2 regions of the Alkalinema sp. FACHB-956 genome follow, and region 1 is predicted to be linked to the other one. Evidence: riboswitches for the same ligand, from Rfam matches in the RefSeq annotation. Region 1 holds a riboswitch; the other holds the start of a gene.
What was found. Region 1 has a riboswitch for cobalamin ahead of cobG (precorrin-3B synthase). Riboswitches for the same ligand answer to the same signal wherever they lie in the genome.
Positions count from the first base shown of each region.

Region 2: linked by a shared signal. The riboswitch ahead of H6G21_RS20065 (HupE/UreJ family protein) and the one ahead of cobG (precorrin-3B synthase) in region 1 are both predicted to bind cobalamin.

Region 1 covers NZ_JACJRC010000012.1:5,098-14,822, reverse strand. Annotated here, with positions in the region: gene H6G21_RS14110 (TIGR02588 family protein) at 1-315, shown strand, start outside; gene H6G21_RS14105 (cobalt-precorrin-6A reductase) at 427-1,194, shown strand; gene cbiE (precorrin-6y C5,15-methyltransferase (decarboxylating) subunit CbiE) at 1,191-2,435, opposite strand; cobalamin riboswitch at 2,462-2,679, shown strand; gene cobG (precorrin-3B synthase) at 2,742-4,400, shown strand; gene H6G21_RS14090 (precorrin-8X methylmutase) at 4,480-5,130, shown strand; gene H6G21_RS14085 (precorrin-2 C(20)-methyltransferase) at 5,181-5,894, shown strand; gene H6G21_RS14080 (Uma2 family endonuclease) at 5,982-6,671, shown strand; gene cobJ (precorrin-3B C(17)-methyltransferase) at 6,777-8,255, shown strand; gene H6G21_RS14070 (fatty acid desaturase) at 8,574-9,689, opposite strand.
Region 2 covers NZ_JACJRC010000024.1:50,961-60,685, forward strand. Annotated here, with positions in the region: gene H6G21_RS20055 (CHAT domain-containing protein) at 1-2,080, opposite strand, end outside; gene H6G21_RS20060 (filamentous hemagglutinin N-terminal domain-containing protein) at 2,136-5,255, opposite strand; cobalamin riboswitch at 5,695-5,839, shown strand; gene H6G21_RS20065 (HupE/UreJ family protein) at 5,866-6,552, shown strand; gene H6G21_RS20070 (NF038122 family metalloprotease) at 7,743-9,311, shown strand; gene H6G21_RS20075 (S-layer family protein) at 9,538-9,725, shown strand, end outside.

The sequences.
Region 1 (9,725 bases):
GCCGTTGGGTTTCTCTGGCTCAAGCCCAATTCCCAAAAGCCCCCGAACCCGATCGTCTCGGTTCACCTGGATAAAACTGAAATGCGGGACGGACAATTCCACGTTCCCTTTGAAGTGACCAATGCAGGGGATCAAACGATTACTCAACTCCAAATGATTGGAGAACTCAAGCGCAAGGGTACGGTGGAAGAAATCGGAACTCAACAGATTGACTTTCTGTCGAGAAGAGAGGTGGAAGAAGGGGTTTTTGTTCTCCCGCAGAAGCCTCAGAAAGAGGAGTTTTCCGTGCGCATCACGAGTTATCAAATCCCCTAATGCATCGATTGAGCAATTTATCGATTGAGCAATTCATCCATCGATCGCGGTGAAATCCTGTCAAAATAGAATACCCGTTCCGAGGGTTCCGTTGAGAGAGGATGGGTTGATATGACTGAGACGAAGCGCTTACTCATTTTGGGTGGAACAGGGGATGCCACTGCATTGGCGGTCAAGGCAGCGGAAATTCCAGGGGTGGAGGTGATTACATCCTTGGCGGGGCGCACCCGTCAGCCGGTGGTGCCCTCTGAAAATACCCGCATTGGCGGATTTGGGGGCGTGGCAGGACTAGTGGCGTATTTACGAGAACAGCAGGTTGATTTACTGATGGATGCGACCCATCCGTTTGCCGATCGCATATCCCTCAATGCTGCTGCTGCTGCTGCCAGGGTCGGTATCCCTCGTTTGCTGCTGCTGCGTCCGGCCTGGGAGCGTACAGCGGGGGATTGCTGGATTGAAGTAGACAGTCATGAATCCGCCGCAAGGGTATTGCCAGAGATTGCCCAGCGTATCTTTTTGACGATCGGTCGGCAGGAACTAGCGGCCTTTGCCCACTTGTGCGATCTCTGGTTTCTGATGCGGATGATTGATCCGCCGCGATCGGATGCCGCAGTGCCACCGGGTCAAGTGCTTTTGGAACGAGGCCCGTTTTCGCTGGCGGAGGAGCGATCGCTACTACAACGCTATGGGATTGGCGCGATCGTGAGCAAAAACAGTGGGGGGGCTGCCACCTATGCCAAAATTATCGCCGCACGCGAGTTAGCCATTCCAGTGGTAATGATCCAACGCCCGATCGCACCGCCTGGAGACATCGTTGCAACGGTAGAAGATGCTTTTGCATGGCTCCAACAGAGGCTCATGCCCTGCGAAAAAATTTAATCCTTCACGACCATCCACTGCGTAATCGGGGCCATGGCCTTCCAGCCCAGGAATTTCCCCACGGGTTCTGCCCGCTGAATGGCAATGCGGGTCAAACTGCCGCCCAACTTGCTCTGCCACTGGAACATCAATTGTTCCCCCTCCACCGTCACCCCATTGGCCACTAAGCGACCGCCGGGGCGCAGCGCCTGCCAGCAGGTTTCCAACAAATCCGGTGCCGTTAATCCCCCCCCGATGAAGATCGCATCCGGTTCTGGTAAGTCGTGGAGGGCTGCTGGAGCCTGTCCGGCAACGATTTTGAGCTGGGGTACGCCCAAAGCATTGGCATTGTGGGCAATGTATTGCAGGCGCGTGGGATGGTGCTCAATGGCGATCGCCCGACACCGCCGATCGCTGCGCAGCCATTCAATGGCGATCGATCCGCAGCCTGCCCCCACATCCCACAGCAGTTGTCCGGGCAAGGGCGCTAGGGTTGCTAGGGTTACGGCGCGCACTTCTCGTTTGGTCAGCTGTCCGTCGTGCTGGTAGGCGCTGTCGGGGAGGCCGGGGGTATGGGGTGAGAGGGGGAGTGGGGAAGTAGGGGGAGTAAGGGAAGTAGGGGGAGTAAGGGGAGTGGGGGCTAGGGTTAGGGCGATCGTGTTGAGGTCGGCGAGATCGAGGGGTTGCCAGCTGGTGGCGGTGTGGGTGGTGATGCGTTCATTGGGGCTGCCCATGCGTTCTAGGACGGTGATTTGACTATTGCCGTAGCCCTGGTGGGTCAACTGTTGGGCGACGGTGGTTGGAGTGGTTTTGTCTGCGCTCAGGATAAGGATGCGGGCACCGGGATACAGGACGGCATTTAAGAGCGCCGGATCGCGTCCACACAAACTTAGGGTTTCGATGTCCGTGAGCGACCAGCCCAGACGGGCACAGGCAAGGCTAAAGGCCGACGGAGCGGGGACGATCGTCATTTCTGCAATGGGAATCTGGCGGAGGAGCGTGACCCCAATGCCGTAGCACAGGGGATCGCCGCTGGCCAGCACACAAACCGCCTGTCCGCGCCGCTGCATGATCTGCTGCACGGAATCAGCGATCGGGGAAGTCCAAAGGAGCTGTTCTTGCCGATCGTCTGGGGGCACCATGGTCAGGTGACGTTCTCCACCGACGATCGTGGTGGCTTGGGCTAGGAGCGATCGTCCCACCGGACTTATTCCCTCCAACCCCTCCTCGCCCATTCCCACCACTGATAGCCACTTTTGCACCCGCTTTGCCTCGCTTTAAGAAAGATTGGAGAATTTCAGTTTTGGGCTGCCTATGTGATAGGCTACCTTAGCTTGATGCTGGGGAAGTCCGGTGAGATTCCGGTACTGTGCCGCAACTGTAATATGATTCTAGATTGGCGATTTTAGATTTTAGATTGGATTTCAAGCCACTCAATCTAAAATTCAAAATTACACGTTCAAGATTAATCGAGTCAGAATGCCAGCCTCAAGCTTGTTCCCCAGGATCTGCTTCTGAAGGAACGCTAACCTGTTGAGTCTCTGCGTTGCACAGAGCAGGAGGATACTATGGCTTGGCTGATTGAACCGAATGTTTGTCCAGGGTTATTCTATGGCACCTCTGCCCAAGATGGATTTTTAATTCGTATTCGTACACCGGGTGGGTTATTGAATCATCAGCAAGGACGCGCGATCGCAACGCTGGCAGAACAAACGCTGGCAGAACAAACGTTGGCAGAACAATGGGGCAGCCACGGGATCCAGGTGACCAATCGAGCCAATGTGCAAATTCGTTCTGTGCAAACCTCCCCGACGGTTGAAGCCCTTGAGACGCTACAGACGCTGGGTCTAGCCGCTCACAATCCCCGCATCGACCATCTCCGGAATGTGATGACTAGCCCCACAGCGGGAATTGATGTCCAGGAATTGATCGATACTCGTCCATTGGTGCGAGCATTGGATGAGGCTATTCAAAGTCATTCAGAACTGGCTGACTTATCTGCTAAGTTCAGCATTGGCATTGACGGGGGCGGTACCGTTGGCATTGGCACCCGATCGAGCATTCCTTGGGAGCATCGTTACAATGAGATTCAGCTTTCGGCGGTTGTAGGAGATGGCAAAGAGGGCCTTGGGGCGTGGAGTGTGGGACATGGGGAATGTCTAGCGATTCCCGATACCCAAGCTAAGCCTATCTGCTTCCGGTTGTCACTGGGGGGAGATAAGCAACTTTGGGAGACTCAGGTTTTGGTTGCACCGGATGACTGTGTTGCAGTTGTCGCTGCGTTGGCAAAAGTGTATCTGGAGTATGTCCAGCAGTCTCCTCGTTTGCCGAAAAAGCCCCGCATGAAACATCTGTTGCAAGACTGGGGTGTGGAGCGCTATCTCCAGCAGGTGAATCACTATCTTCCGCATCCCCTCCAGCCCGCGATCGCTGCGCCATCCCTGTCTCCAACTCAGCCCTATGCGCATTTAGGGATACATCCCCAACGACAATCCGGGTTGTCTTACATCGGCATTCCTCTACGGTTAGGGCAACTCACGGCAACGCAATTGCGCGGCGTGGTGGATCTGTCCGAAACCTTTGGGAGTTGCCAGTTGCGATTGACGCCTTGGCAAACGATGGTGTTGCCGGACATTCCTGATGCACAGGTGGCGGAGGTCGTGCGAGCGCTCTCGGCGTTGGGCTTAGTGATTTCAGAAAACCAAGTGGCTACCGCGATCGTGGCCTGTGCTGGAAAACCCGGCTGTGCTGCTGCCGAAACGCAGACTCAAGCCCACGCGATCGCCTTGGCCAACCACCTCAATCAGAACCTGGTGCTAGAGTCTCCCGTCAATATTCATCTGACAGGGTGTCCAAAGTCCTGCGCCCAGCCCAGTCCGGCTGACATTCTACTGATGGGAACAGGGCTTCCAACCCAGGATGATGGCAATCAGCCAGGGGCCGAGATCGTTGAAGGATATCAGCTCTATATCAACGGTGTAAACAGTCATGGAGGAGGTTCTGCCCAGGATCCCTTGGAGCAAAAAGCGACTCAATATCATCTCTGTGATGTGACTGCATCGGAACTGCCATCAACGATCGAACAACTAATGAAGCTCTATAAACAACACCGAGCAACCCCCCATGAATCATTTGGAGAATTTGTTAGTAAATTTTCAAGGACAAGTCTAATTGACAATTTTAGCCGTGAGGATAGGAACGCTAATCATCAAGAAATAAAACACTAAAGTGATGAAGTAATAAAACACTCAAATTTCTCGATTGCCTCGTTTGGCTACTGACTCTAATCCCTTACTGCCTTTCTCTATGGACTATATTCGTAACGGTGATGACATCTATCGCAAATCGTTTTCTATCATTCGTGCAGAAGCTGATTTGGATCAATTATCCGATGACCTAGCGCATGTTGCTGTGCGGCTGATCCATTCCTGTGGCATGACGGATATTGTGTCAGATCTCGCTGCTTCACCGGATGCAGTCAAAGCCGGACGTGAGGCGCTAGCGGCAGGTGCGCCCATTTTCTGCGACTCACAAATGGTTGCCAATGGCGTTACCCGCAAGCGATTACCCGCTAATAATGAGGTGATTTGTACCCTCAATGATCCGAAAGTGGTCGAGATTGCCAACCGTATCAACAATACACGATCGGCAGCTGCAATTGAACTGTGGCGATCGGCTGGTGGCAATGCTGGGCGATCGCCTCTGGAAAATGCTGTTGTTGCCATTGGCAATGCTCCAACGGCATTGTTTTATCTATTGGAACTGTTAGATGAAGGATTTCCCAAACCTGCGGTCATTCTGGGGTTTCCGGTTGGATTTGTGGGGGCTGCTGAATCAAAAGCAGAACTCGCTGCCAATAGTCGAGGTGTCCCCTTCATCACGTTACACGGTCGGCGGGGGGGAAGTGCGATCGCCGCTGCCGCTATCAATGCCTTAGCAAAGGAGAACGAGCTATGACGACAACTCATCTGGGTAACGAAGTATCGACCATTGAAACGGGTGACTCTATGTCCACAGCCCCCGCCCTCGGCAAACTCTACGGTTTAGGCATCGGCCCCGGCGACCCCGAACTGCTGACGCTGAAAGCTCACCGAATTTTGACCTCCGTTCCTGTGATTGCCTATCCTACCTTGGAGAATGGCAAAGTGTTGGCACGGGCGATCGTGACAGATTTCATTCGTCCCGACCAGATTGAAATTCCCATGCCCTTGCCCTTTAGTGTGGAGCGATCGTCGCAACCCTATTACGACATTGCCGCGGAGAAAATTGCTGAACATTTGAGTGCTGGGCGAGATGTCGCGGTGCTCTGCGAAGGAGAACCGATGTTATACGGCACGTTTATGTATCTCTTTCAGCGGTTGGCGCAGCGATTTCCCACCGAAGTTGTGCCCGGTATTTCATCCACGATGGCCAGTGCCGCCATGCTGGGGGTGCCCATTACGTTCCGCAATGATGTCTTGAGCATTATGCCCGCAACGTTGGATGCAGAGACGTTGCACGATCGCTTGGCCGTCGCTGATGCAGCAGTCATTATTAAATTGGGCAGACATTTTGCCAAAGTCCGCGCCATTCTCGATGACCTTGGATTACTCGATCGGGCCCTCTATATCGAACGCGCCACCCAACCCAACCAGCGCATCGTCGCGATAACCGAGATTGACCCCACCGAAGTTCCCTACTGGTCGCTCATTCTGATTCCCAGCAAAACCCAACCCCAATAAACCTGCTAATAATAGATTACCCACCTATTTCCCACTCCCTACTCTCCCACCCCCCACTCCCCACTCCCCTACTCTCCCACCCCCGTCATGACTTCTACTCCTGCCTTCATCCCCTCTCAATTGCCCCCTCTGGAAAATGGCGATCGCCTAACACGCCTCGAATTTGAACGTCGTTACAACGCCATGCCAGAAGTTAAAAAAGCTGAATTGATTGAAGGCGTGGTTTACATGGCATCTCCATTGCGCTTTAGACCCCATGCTGAACCCCACGGACGTTTAATTACTTGGTTAGGGGTATATCAAGCTGCCACCCCTCAGGTGGAAATGGGAATTGAGCCAACGGTACGGTTAGACATTGATAATGAACCGCAACCGGATGGTGTTTTGCGCATTAGTCAAGCCAGTGGTGGACGCTCAGTGTTAGGGGATGACGGCTACTTGGAAGGCGCACCGGAACTGGTTGCTGAAATTGCTGCTAGCAGTGTCAGCATTGACTTAGGAGATAAGAAACGCGCCTATCGCCGTAATGGCATCCAGGAGTATATTGTCTGGCAGGTATTTGACCAGAAAATCGATTGGTTCATTTTGGAAAATGGGGACTATGTTGCGCTGCAACCGAACCCACAGGGTGTGATTTGCAGCCAGGTTTTTCCGGGATTGTGGTTGGAGGTACCCGCAATGCTACAAGGCAATATGCAACAAGTTTTAGCGACCCTACAGCGGGGAATTCATTCGGAAAACCATACAGCATTCGTTCAAAAAATAATGGAACAATAGATTGCTAACTAATACACTTACTAGCACAATTCCCAGCGTAATTACTAGTCAGATTCTAGTGCAATCATATCTGCAATTACTAGCACAATCAAAAGTCTCAGTAAGATGAATCCACTCGCGATCGTGATTTTGGGAGAAGCCAGCATTCCCGTTGCCCGTCAGATCCAAACTGCAATTCCTGAAGCCGTAATCTACGGTTTAGCCAATCGGACTCAAGCGGTAGACGTGACCTATGAAAACTTTGGTGATACGGTTCGGGAATTGTTTCGATCGGGGACTTCCATCATCGGAATTTGTGCAGCGGGGATTATGATTCGCACGATCGCCCCCCTGCTGACGAATAAATGGCAAGAACCGCCGGTACTGGCGATCGCGGAAGATGGCAGTGCGGTGGTGCCCTTACTGGGTGGCTTGCAAGGCGTGAATTCCCTAGCGCGTCGGATTGCAGATGTTTTGCAAGTCGCGCCTGCCATTACCACCACTGGGGAACTCCGCTTTCAAACGGCACTGCTATCCCCCCCTCCCGGCTACCAGTTGGTGAATCCCGATGATGCCAAAACCTTTATTGCCAATTTACTAGCAGGCGCAACGGTCAAATTGATTGGGACAGCCCCTTGGCTAGAGCAAAGTCGTTTACCGATTGTGCAAGAGATTGGAAATGTCGGGACTGGCAAAAATAAATCAACTCCCCCCTCGCCAATTCTAACTATTCAAATTGTGCCGAAGAATAGCACTGAGCCCATAGAAACCCCCAGTCAAAATTGTTTAGTATACCAGTCTGACCTAGAATCCACCCCCTACTCTCCACCTCCCACCTCCCATCCCCCCCAAGGCAAGCTGACGATCGTCGGTACAGGCCCCGGCTCTTCTGACTGGATGACTCCCGAAGTGAAGGAAATTCTGCAATCTGCGACCGATTGGGTGGGCTACAAAACCTATCTGAATTTGGCAGAACCGTTGCGGCAACCTCACACAATCCGCCATGAATCCGATAATCGGGTAGAACTCGATCGCGCCCGTGCTGCCTTAGATTTAGCGGCTACTGGGCGAACGGTGGCGATCGTGTCATCGGGCGATCCGGGCATTTATGCAATGGCCGCCGCTGTTTTTGAAGTGCTGGAGCGGGAGCTAAAACCCGAGTGGCAGTCGGTTGAAATTCAGGTATGTCCTGGAATTTCGGCGATGCAAGCTGCGGCTGCTCAGGTCGGTGCACCGCTGGGCCATGATTTTTGCACCATTTCCCTTTCCGATATTCTCAAACCTTGGGAGGTGATTGCTCAACGGATTGCCGCCGCTGCCCAAGCGGATTTTGCGATCGCCTTTTACAATCCCGTCTCTCAGCAGCGGACCTGGCAACTCGAAAAAGCAAAAGAGATTTTGTTGCAGTGGCGATCGCCTCAAACACCGATCGTGCTGGCCCGTAATTTGGGCCGACCTGGACAAACGATAACGGTGAAAGCACTGGAACAGTTAGCGATCGAAGATGCCGATATGCGCACTGTAATCTTGATTGGTTCGAGTAAAACTCGCATTGTTCAACAGTGTCAGGGAACACAATGGGTATACACTCCACGACACTATTAAACATGACGCTATTAAACATGACACTCTTGAATCTGAATCAAAAATGTCTTTAAAAATTGAATGATGAATGGTGTGATGGTGCAAGTGTGATTGAGTTTTTGATTGTCATCTTTACGCTCACGATCGCGGCTGCAACTGATTTTCTTCTGGCTCAGCGCACTAAAAATCCCTCAATCCTGGAGAAGACCGAACACCCCCATGGAGTTCGCAATTGACCCATGGCTGGCTGGTTCCAGAAATTGAGGGATGACTTCCCTGCGATTAAATCTCAATTTTCAATGTGTATACCGGATTAATGCTCTGTTTCCCATCCGTTTCTCATCCGTTATTGCGATGGGTTGCTGCATGAGCCATCATCTCAGTTGATTGCCGCCAGGACGAGATCGTCACTAAGCGGTTTGCATCTGCATCCCACAAAAGGTATTGGGCGCAGTCCAGCAAATCGCCTAGGCGAAGTGTCTTCACATCTGTCAGCAAATGACTATTTTCACGATGACAAGCGGCGAGATGGTAATTGGGAATTCTTTCGGAAAGATGATGGATATTGTGATAGCCGATGTCTGCGGTAAACCATCTGAGAATGGCGGGTAAGTCTAGGTAACTGCTGCCCTTAACGGCTCCTAAAACGTAATCCCAGCCTTCTGTTTTATGGGCGTAGCTACCCTCAAAAATATGCTGGACAAAAAAGACCCAGATGAAAATCATCGCCGAGCAACTGAGCGTAATGGAGTAAATGCTCCAAAATAAGCCCGCTCCCCAGAGATGGCTTAGAAAAATCCAGCCCCCAACCACACAAATGTTGTTGAATAGCAGATCCCAAAATTCCGTTGCGGTGTGCCAGTGTTTTGACTGATGGGTCGAGATGGTTTGCGCTAGGTTAAACTGCAACCCTTGCTTGAGATCAGTCAATACATGAAGAATGAAATCGTAAATGCCTAAAATTAGCGCCATCCGAGGCTTGATCACGAGATAGAAAAAGCCGCCCGGAATGCCCATCAGTGGCTTTCTCAGGACTTCATACAACCGCTGATTAAAGGGATCAAGTTGAGCAAATTCCTCGGTCGATAGGAAATCGGCAACACCCCGATACCGCTCCCAGTCGCCATTGGTTTTGTGATGATAGGCATGATCCCTTGACCAGCCATACTGGGGCATGGCATTGATCACCCCTAGCAGAAATCCCATAATCCGGTTCATGGTTTTTGACCGAAAGAGGGAGTAATGTCCGCAATCATGCATCAATGAGAAACAGCGTAACGAAAAAAGAATTAGTAGGATGATGATTGGAGGTAGAAGCCACAGGGAGATGGAGGCTGCTTGGATAGCCAAAACCCATAACAAAACATAAGGAACAACGGTATTGAGAATTTGGTACGTTGCCCTTAGATTGCTACTCTTGATGTACGGAGTCAAGACAAAATCAGATTTTTTAATGGTTTCGGGTGGGTGTAAATCCCCGGAAGCTTCCTG
Region 2 (9,725 bases), on a different contig from region 1:
CGAGGGTGCTTCTTGCGCCCGATCTCACAGCGATCCCCGCTAATCCCAGAACGGCTCGACGATCGCCCTGGGCCGTTTCACAGGCGCTGAGCACGAGCAACTCGAGGGGTCTTAAGTTTTTGAGTTCTCGCTTGCGCAGGGATCGGTCTAAATCTTCTAACCGGAGCGGGCCATCCACTGCTAATAGATAGGTATCCTCCGATCGAGAACTGAATTGGCCATGGCTAGCTAAATGCAAAATTGAAATGGGTTGGGTTTCCAGTAAGGTCTGAATTTGTTGCTTGGTAAAGGATTGATCCAACAGGATTTGGGAACGGGTAATCCGCTGGATTTGTTCTAGTTCGGCTTGCACACCGGGAAGCGGGGTGTAATTTTGAGCACCTTGACTGAGCCCTGCAGCTAAAACTTGTCCACGATCGGAAGGGCTTGGGGGGGCTGCTAAGACCTTGAGGGTGGGGGTGACTCCAATGCCAAACTGTTCAATTAAGTACTGTTTCCCATCATGGAGGGCTGCCATTGGTACATTTCGCAAAGCCCCATCGGGCACAAAGATGAGGGTTTTGATGTTGTGTTGGTTAAGATGACGAAGGGCCGGTTGAATCAGCCATTGATGCAGGTTTTTAGCAACCGTTAGGCGCTCTTGACGGAAGGAAGTCGATCGCATGGATTGTCGGAAGCGATCGAGGGTGGCTTCAATGTGAGCCTGCGGGAGTACGGTACTGTAGTGCTGTAGCGGTTGCCCAGGAATGGAAACAATGACGGTTAGGCGGTTAGACAGGATAATCGGATAAATAATGGCTGCTTGAGGATCCACACTATCGACGGTGGTGGCCTTGAAATCGAGGCAAGCTTCCCGGAAGTAATCGGTCAATTCGGCGAGTTGGAGAGACTCAATGACCTGTTGTGCCTCGTGGAGGAAGTCTTCCTCTTGAGCCCAATCTACACGGTTGCTAGAACCTAGACCTTTGGCTTTATCCTGCTCTGCCGCATCGATCAATAGTTCCACCAACTCGCGATAGACGGGTTCAACCTGATCTCGAAAGGAGAATTGCACCTCGGTATCGATCGCGGCTAGATCTTGTCGGATGGTTTGTAAACTTTGAATGGCCGATCGGTAGTAACCGATCGCCTCCCGTCGATCGTTCTGTGTCCGTCGAATCCGCCCCATCTGCCATTGCCATTGGTAGATCAAATCGGGGGCATTCAGCTGTTCTGCCAATTCCAACGCTTTCTCAGTCAGTTGTTGGGCGTGGTGCCACTGCCCTTGGGCTTCATACAAGCCGCTGAGTCGTCCCAGCCCAATGGATTCCGCCCGTAGATCATGGGCCGATCGCGCTTTTTGAATTGCGGTTGCTAACAAATGAACGAGTGAAGGGGCTTGATCTGTCGGAGCCCGTTGGGCTGTGATGGCGGGAACCCAGGCCGATGATTGCCAAGCATGTAGGATATCTGCCAGTTCTAAACGGGCATAAATCCCGAGGGATGATTGATCCGCTTGGGGCAGTTCGGCCTGGATTTGTGCGAGATAGGTCTGGCCTGTATCCCACTGTTGTTGCTCCAACACCAACCGGAGCGATCGTAATAGCGCTGGCAAACGCACTGGACTGTCCCCACGACTTGCAGTTCGGTATAGCGTCAAGGCATCGCTGCGTTTTTGCTGAGCGGCGAGGGTGTTGGCTAGATGAAAGCTCGCTAAGGCCATGGCCTGGGACTGGTGGGGTAGACGTTGGGCGATCGCCAAGGCTTGTTCGAGCACTGTCTGGGAGGTTTGGCGATCGCCCATCACCCGCAAGACATTGCCCAAGTGCAGTAAGCTCAGCAACTTGTCGTAGGAATCCGGTTGATTAGCCAGCTGAGTTTGGGCTTGTTCTAGCAGTTGTTTGGCGCGTCGATAATACCCTTGTCTTTGTAGGGTGTTGACCTGGGCGATCGTGGTTTGTAGGGTGGAGGCATGGGGGGGAGCAGGTACAGTCTGTAAAGACTGGGTGGGGAATGGCGCATTCACGGCAGCACTGGCCTGGAAAGAACTGGCCAGTAAGATCATTCCAACCACACCGCAGGGGATTAATCTAAAATGCATCGTTTTCTGCCGCTTTACTACCAAATAAAAAGGGGGAATTCCTGCCAGTGCAAGCTTAAGAAGACGGTACCCGTGCGGCTTCAGTGGGTCTGCCGCAATGGACAGGGGGAACACCCATGACTTGGCGACTGGCCAGTAGGGAGAGACTGCCATCGGGATTCCACTGCCATCGATCGGCTTCGATCGGGTGACTATCCAAAGCGCCATTGCCCGTCCAGTTAGGAGTGAAATCGCGATCGCCACTCGGTGACAGATTGTGACTGGGGGGAATGTTGAGTACTTCCTGGGGACTCGGCGGTAATCCACCGCGACCGGTGACCACAAAGCGATTGGCCTGTCGCAGTTGAGAGCACACGGGATCAATTTGATGGGAAAGATCTAGAAGATCCGCAGGGAGTTCGTTCACGCTTTTGCTGGGATCAATCTCAGGACTGTTAATCGTGACAATACCATCAATCCCAAATTCAGAACTGGCTGTAATGTCGCTGAAGGGGATCGGGCGGGGTTGAAAACTTAATCCATACAAGCCTCGGGTCGTAATTTGGATATTGCCACCCCGTTCTCGCAGGGCTCTTGCGGTAATGTCGCTATTTTCATCCGGTAAGGCAATGATGAAACCAGCCTCTACTTTAATGTTGCCACCGTTGCCCTTATCGAAGGCGCGAGCCGTAATTTGGCTCCCCTGGCGCATCACCAACAGGTCTTGAACGTTCAGATCGATCGTAGCGCCAGTGCCTTGGGCGGTCACAGCAATCAGAGTCCCGTTCGAGAGGGTAAAGTTGTTGGCTGCGATCGCCAATTTCCCTCCATTGCCTGCGGTGGTACTAGAGAGCAATAGACTATCCTGAACCTTAAGATGATCAGCCGTAACATCCAGTTGGCCACTATTTCCCGATGCCCAACTGCTGACGGAGATCAGTGCATCTTGGCTAATGTCAATTTGGGGGGATTTAAGGGATAGATTGCCCCCTGCGCCTTGGGCATAGGAGCTAGCGAACAAGCCCGTTTGCTGTTCTGAGAGTTGAAAGATTTGTTGGGCAGTAATTCGCAGATCTCCCTCCGGTCGTTGCACAAGAATGGCAGCGCCTTGAGGTGGGTTCGGAGGGTTCACTGTTGGTGGAATAAACACCAAATTTCCTTTGGTCACTCCGTCTAGTAAGAGTTGGAGGGTTGGTGCGATTTGCCCTGTCCCTTCAAAGACAGCCTGTTCTGAGGCATCAATGGAGATATCGCCTGCTTGGCCTCGACCGAAGGTGGTTGTGCGAATACGCCCCCCTGACTGGGCCGTAAAGATACGGCTACTGATGATGATGTCTCCGCCCCGTTGTCCGGTAGTACTCGCATCTAATTTGGCAAAGTCAGTTACGCGAAAGTGATCCGTCGTAATCGCGATCGTGCCTCCCTGGGCCGCTGCGGACGTGGTATTCGTAAAAAATCCGCCGCCGGACCCTGAGACCACAACCATCTCTCGACTGTTAACACTAATGTTGCCCGATCGATCTTGACCTGAAGTAGAAGCAGCGACTACCGCACTATCGGTCACCCAAAGCTGACGACTATTGAGATTGATATTTCCCCCTCTCCCTCCCACAGAGCGAGCCGTTACCGTTGTGGGACTCGTGCGATCGGGCGACATTCCATTTAAAACAATTCTATCGGTTGCATTGATAGTCAGGTTGCCACCTTCCAATTGGTTCGTACTGCTGGTACTCAACCGGGCCCCTTGGAGTAGCGTCAACTGCCCAGTGTTAATTTCTAGCTCACCCGCTTTCCCGCCTCCCAAGCCGGTTGTGGAAATACTGGTCGTGACCCCCGGTACATCTGATAGCGGAAATTGAATGAGATCACTGCCTACCACATCCACTCGATCGCGCGCATGAATGGTTAACTTGCCACTGCTCCCTGAATTGAGAGTCGTTGTTGAAACAAAACTATTTGTCTGTAAAGTCAAGCGATCGGTATTAATGGTCAGAGAACTACTATCACTGGGGCTATGAATCGCAGTCAGACTTGAAATCAGTCCCTGATCTAATGTGATGTCTGACGCATTAATAGTTAAGCTACTTGGTAATCCTACTCCTGCTGTAATGTTAGTAATGTAAGCTCCATTTAACAAAGTTAAATTTTCTGTATTTAGGATAATTCGTCCTGTTGTTCCAGAATTGAGCGAAATTGTAGCAATAATATTATTGGCCTTAGTAATATCTAAGGTTCCTGTGGCAAGTGCCTGCAAGGTCTGAGCGTGATTCCCAGTTCCCAGAATTTCAATGGTATCCCTGGCGTTAATGGTCAGATCACCCCCGGCAACAGCTCCTAAATTCAAGGAGAGAATTCGAGCATTGTTGGCCATCTGGAACGATTGTCCCTGAATCTGAATGGCTCCCGAAGGATTTCCAGAAGTATTAATTGTGGCTCCGTCTAAGAGCTGGATTTTTCCTAAGGTGGAAACATTGGGATAACTCAGCGCTAAGCCCCTTAAATTAGGGGTGATTGTAACTTGTCCAGCAGCCTGAACACTTCCCAATTCGACCCGTCCACTGGGCGCGAACAAGTTCCCTCCCCGTACCAGCACATCTCCGCCCACTAAGGCTAGCGTTTGTCCCGGTGCAACGGCTAAGGCAGGAGATTGCTGCACAATGGTGCCAGGAGCGGAGCCAAATTGTAGTCCCAGGGGCAGATTAATGGCTAGTAAGGGGGGAGCTTGAGGATTCGTAGCACTAAATTCCCCTCCATCACTAAACTGATACCCCTTTGCGGTGGTGGCTACAAACGCCCCCCCGATCGCCAACCGAGCATTCTGTCCAAAGGTAATGCCGTTGGGATTGAGGAAAAAAAGATTGGCATTGCCATTGGCTGTGAGAACGCCATCAATTTGGGAGGGAAGTTGGCCCGTCACCCGTGTAATGATATTTTGAGTCAGGGTTGGATCAACTTGGAAATTAGCAACCTGTCCCCTCGGCACTGAGAAGCGCTCAAAACTGTGGAAAAGGTTGCCTCCCCGCTGAGTTCCGCCTGTAATTTGGAAAGTCGTTGCCTGTTGCTGAACTTGGGTGGTGGTGGGTAGCGTATTATCTGGCACGATCGGAACGGTTTGCGCGATCGCACGGGGACTGCTGACAACACTGAGCAGTCCTAGGATGGCCAAAAGCCCAAAGTGGCTCGATTGGAACTGCATGGCTAAGTCGCTCCATCAACGAGAGAAGGCATCCTCCCCCCGTCTTGACCTGTGATTGTGGAAGGCAGAGACCTGCTGAAGCGATTGGGCACAGATCTAACCAGTAGCCATCCAACCAGTAGCCACAGACTTGTCAAAATGGGCACTGGATACCCATTCCACCAAGAAACTATTGTCAGGTTCATAGATTGAGAAGAAGGGGCAATAGGCAAGCAAATAAGAACCCAGGGAAGCACACAATTGTCTGTTCCCGTAGTTTCGCTTGAAACCGGATATTTTGGGGCAAAATCCCTTTAATTTTTGATGAATTTTTCAGAAATAATCCAATACACTGCCTATAGAGATTACATGCTATGGCCTTGCTCAACAGTCCGGGGATCACCGACCCAACGGCCTCATTAAGATCCCCCCCAAATCCAAAGAATTCTGCCTGGAAGCATGATATTGTGCTTCAGTCGGTTCTGTCGGAGAACAGCCGCCAGAGGTAACGGGGAAAGCTTGGTGCAAGTCCAGCGCTGTCCCGCAACTGTAATGAGACGTTTCGTCTCTGAGCCAGGATGCCCACCGATGTTTATTCCTATTTTCAAGATCTGCGAGGTACAGAAAGAGAATGACCCAGTTGAAAGTTTCTAGAAATCGATCCTTGCTCCCATCGTTTACGGTTCTCAGTCTCTTGACCGGGGCCTTACTGTTGAAAGCGACTCCATCCCTAGCGCACCATGCGATGGGAGGGAACTTACCGACAACTTGGTTCCAAGGGTTGATGTCGGGCCTTGCCCATCCTATTATTGGCCCTGATCATTTTGCTTTTATCGTCGCGGTAGGACTTCTGGCCGCAATTAAGCGGCAAGGTCTGTGGTTGCCTGTTGCCTTTGTCGTGGCCGCGATGCTGGGAACGGGGCTGCACCTGACTCAATTCAATTTACCTGGGGTGGAACTCTTTGTTTCTGGCTCGATCGTCCTTTTTGGGGCGTTGCTAGTCATGAAAAAGTCCCCGAATACAGGGCTTGTGGCTGTTCTGACTGCGATCGCAGGATTGTTCCACGGCTATGCCTACGGAGAAGCCATTTTTGGAGCAGAAACCACTCCATTCTTTGCCTATTTAGCTGGCTTCACGATGATTCAGCTCGTGATCTCAATTGCAACCTTTTGGATCAGCCATGTAATGATTCTGGGCCGAAACCCTGAAGGGGGGGCTGTCCAATTCCATTCAGCTGGCTTTGTGATCTTAGGAATGGGGCTTGCATTTCTAATTTCACAAGTGATGAGTCTTCTCTTCCCATTCGCTGCGGCTTAGTCGTGCATTAGACAACGAAGTGATACTTTTGGGCTCCTAGTTCAGACCAGATTGATCGTCTGTGCTGAATTAGGAGTCTTTTATTTATTATTTTGTATTGAAAATTAATTGAAATCATCTTAACGAAGTAATGGTTCTTTCGATATTCAAGAAAACTACTTCAAGATTCATAGTTAAAATTTACAAAATTATAATTTCTCCGACTTAATTCATCGTTGTAAATTGAGGTCGATCGACTGTTTCATATCAGCAGCATTTCTAATTTTATTTTCTTCATTGATCAAAATTTCAAGCAAGAGAATTTGATTGTCTCTAGAGAATTTTATTATCGCAGTCTACGGATGTCAGGCAACTATTCAGGCTTCACTGTCTGCATCTGCCTCGTCGGCCTCGTCGGCTCAATTGAGTCAGTTCTACTCAGCGAGATTAATTCCGTAAAATCAACGCTTTCGCCACGGATTTCTTTATTTTAGGATCGTTTTATATCGATCGCTTCAGACCATACGCTTCAGATCATCGTCAGTTAGATCAACGGGGTTCAGCAAGACCGTAAAAACACTGATTACGATTAGCACTATTAAACTATAAACCTAATATATTTAGCTTCTGGATAAAAAATGTTAAAACAAGTTGTTGGCACTTGATAAATCTGGTCTCTCAAAGTAAGTCGGGAAAAAGAGCAAATATTTCCTGTAGAACCTAGAAAATCAGAACAATATCAATCGAGAAGAGCGGCTTAAGCGTGATTGGCACTCTCTGGTATGCAAGTTAAAAAATGCTCGATATCCTGTCTGAAAAGGTTGCTTCATCAAAGATTTACGAATTTTGCTTAATTATTAGCCAACTTTTCATAATTGACTTGTGTAATATTTCTCTTGGTAAATCGCTGAAACTGGCTTCAAACTAGGTTTTTAAGATGAATATTGATCGATGGCGAAGTTCCTGTTTTTGAGTGGTGTGGCATGCTTATATTATTTAAGCGTTTAATAGAATTAGATTTAGATTAGGTGTACCACTCGCGCGATCGAAGAACTTAATTTTTTGAGGTTATTTGAGATGCTTCTACTGATGGCCTCTACTCATGTGGTCTCGACCCATTTTTGAATAACCCTATTGACGTGGATCCAATCCGTTGATGGGGCGTGTATCTATCTTTCATGTCCTGCTGAAATTTGCACTGAAAATACCCCATGCAACTAAACTTTACCTTTGACCCGGGCACATCCCTGCAGCAAATGATTGGTATAGAAACTGCTGGCAGGATTTGGTCACAGTATTTAACTGATAACGTCAGTGTCAATATCCATGTCGGTGTTTCCAGTAGTTTGCCGGCCTCTGTGATTGGGGGTGCATTACCTGCAATCAGTGCCAAAACCTCCTACTCTAGTGTTCGCAATGCGATGGCAGTCGATCGGCGATCCGCCGATGACTATACTGCTTTTTTCAACCTTTCCTCAGGGAGCAATCAAACAGCGAATTTTGACTGGATGACCACGGACTGGGTGCCAGTGTCCCAACAGCTCAGTACCCAACGCGGTATCAGTACCCTGAATTTGACCAATGCGAATGCCAAAGCTCTAGGGTTATCCACTAACGGGGCTGCCTTGGATGGCTATATTCTCTTGAGGGCAAGTGCGCCATGGAGCTATGACTTTACCCGGAGTACAACGCCCTCAAGCAGTCAGGTCGATTTCCTGAGCACCGCTCTGCACGAAATTGGTCACATCTTGGGATTCGTGAGTGGAGTAGATGATCCCATCTGGACGACAAATGCCCATAACGCCTACAAAGCAGGGCAGTTGCACACTACCTACAACAACATTATTGCTAATCGCACCCAAAACGCTACGCCTCTTGACCTATTCCGGTTTAATTACAGCAAGAGTAGCTTCTTCCCCGATTTGTCCTACGGACAGATTGGAGGCCGCAAGGGATTTTCGATCGATGATGGTCTGACCTTTATTCAAGAGCTATCCAGTGGAGACAATGTCAGTTTGTCTGGAGATGGTCAGCAGGCCAGCCATTGGACTCGTGGGACGAATGCCATCATGGCTCCAACAATTTCGCTGGGGCAACGGATGAATATTAGCAACATCGATTTGCGCGCCATGGATGTGATGGGTTGGGATCTCGCTACAGCTGGCATTAACACCACCATCAACCTCTCAAGCTTGCAAACCCAAGCTAGGCAATCACTGGCTGCTCGGCTGGGGCAAACCGTGACATGGTTAGATGCCAATCAGTCAACCGCTGCTCAGCAGCTCAGTCAGAATCGCTCCCAAGATATCGTTCAAATGATTGCTAGAAGCGTAATCTACAGATGGGGCGGTGATGGAGATGGTTGGTGGCAAACCGTTGTTGGGCTATTGAGCAACTTGGGTTTATTCTCAACGTTAGACAACCAGACGAATCTATCTACAACCTCAGTTTTGGATCCTAATTCAACTACCGGCCTCTCTGGTAGTTCTATAGTTCCATCGTATTTCGCTCCTAATGTAACTGTGGATTTTGGTCAACGAAATTTGACCACGGTATCAGCACCCAGTGAGACTAATCTTGCTGTGACATCCACTGTAACAATCATCCCTACCATTCAAGTTAATCTTCTTTCGGTAAATAATCTGAGTAATTACTACGAGAGCCAAGTGAACTCGTTGATTGAACCACAAGCCAATCAATTTCTGCGAGCTGTTCAAGCAAACGTTCCAGGGGCGATTGAGCAACCCAACTGGGGAGGCGATGGTGATGGTTGGTGGTAGTAGAGCGGTTCAACAGTTGATAGTAATTTTTGGCAACGATTCATTGGGAATCTGGGGTAGCTAGTCAGACTATATGTTGACTATTTTTTAAGGCATCCTAAAGAATAAATCATGGGCAAGATTCTACAAGTTTAGATCTGGTCTTCATGGATGAGTGTCTTTGGATCTGACTCGCTGATATTGGTTTTCCTTCGAATTCGATCTTTTTTGTCATCCCAAATTCCTTATGCAAGTACCTATTTGGTTTCCTAAATATTTCTGGAAATCCCTGGTTTTTCCCATGGCGTTGGGTGCTTGGATGCAGATGGGAACATCTGGTTGGGCACAGGTGATTCCAGATAACAGCTTGCCCGTCAATTCGATTGTGCCGGGAGGGTGTATCACCTGTACGATTACGGGGGGAACCCAAGCGGG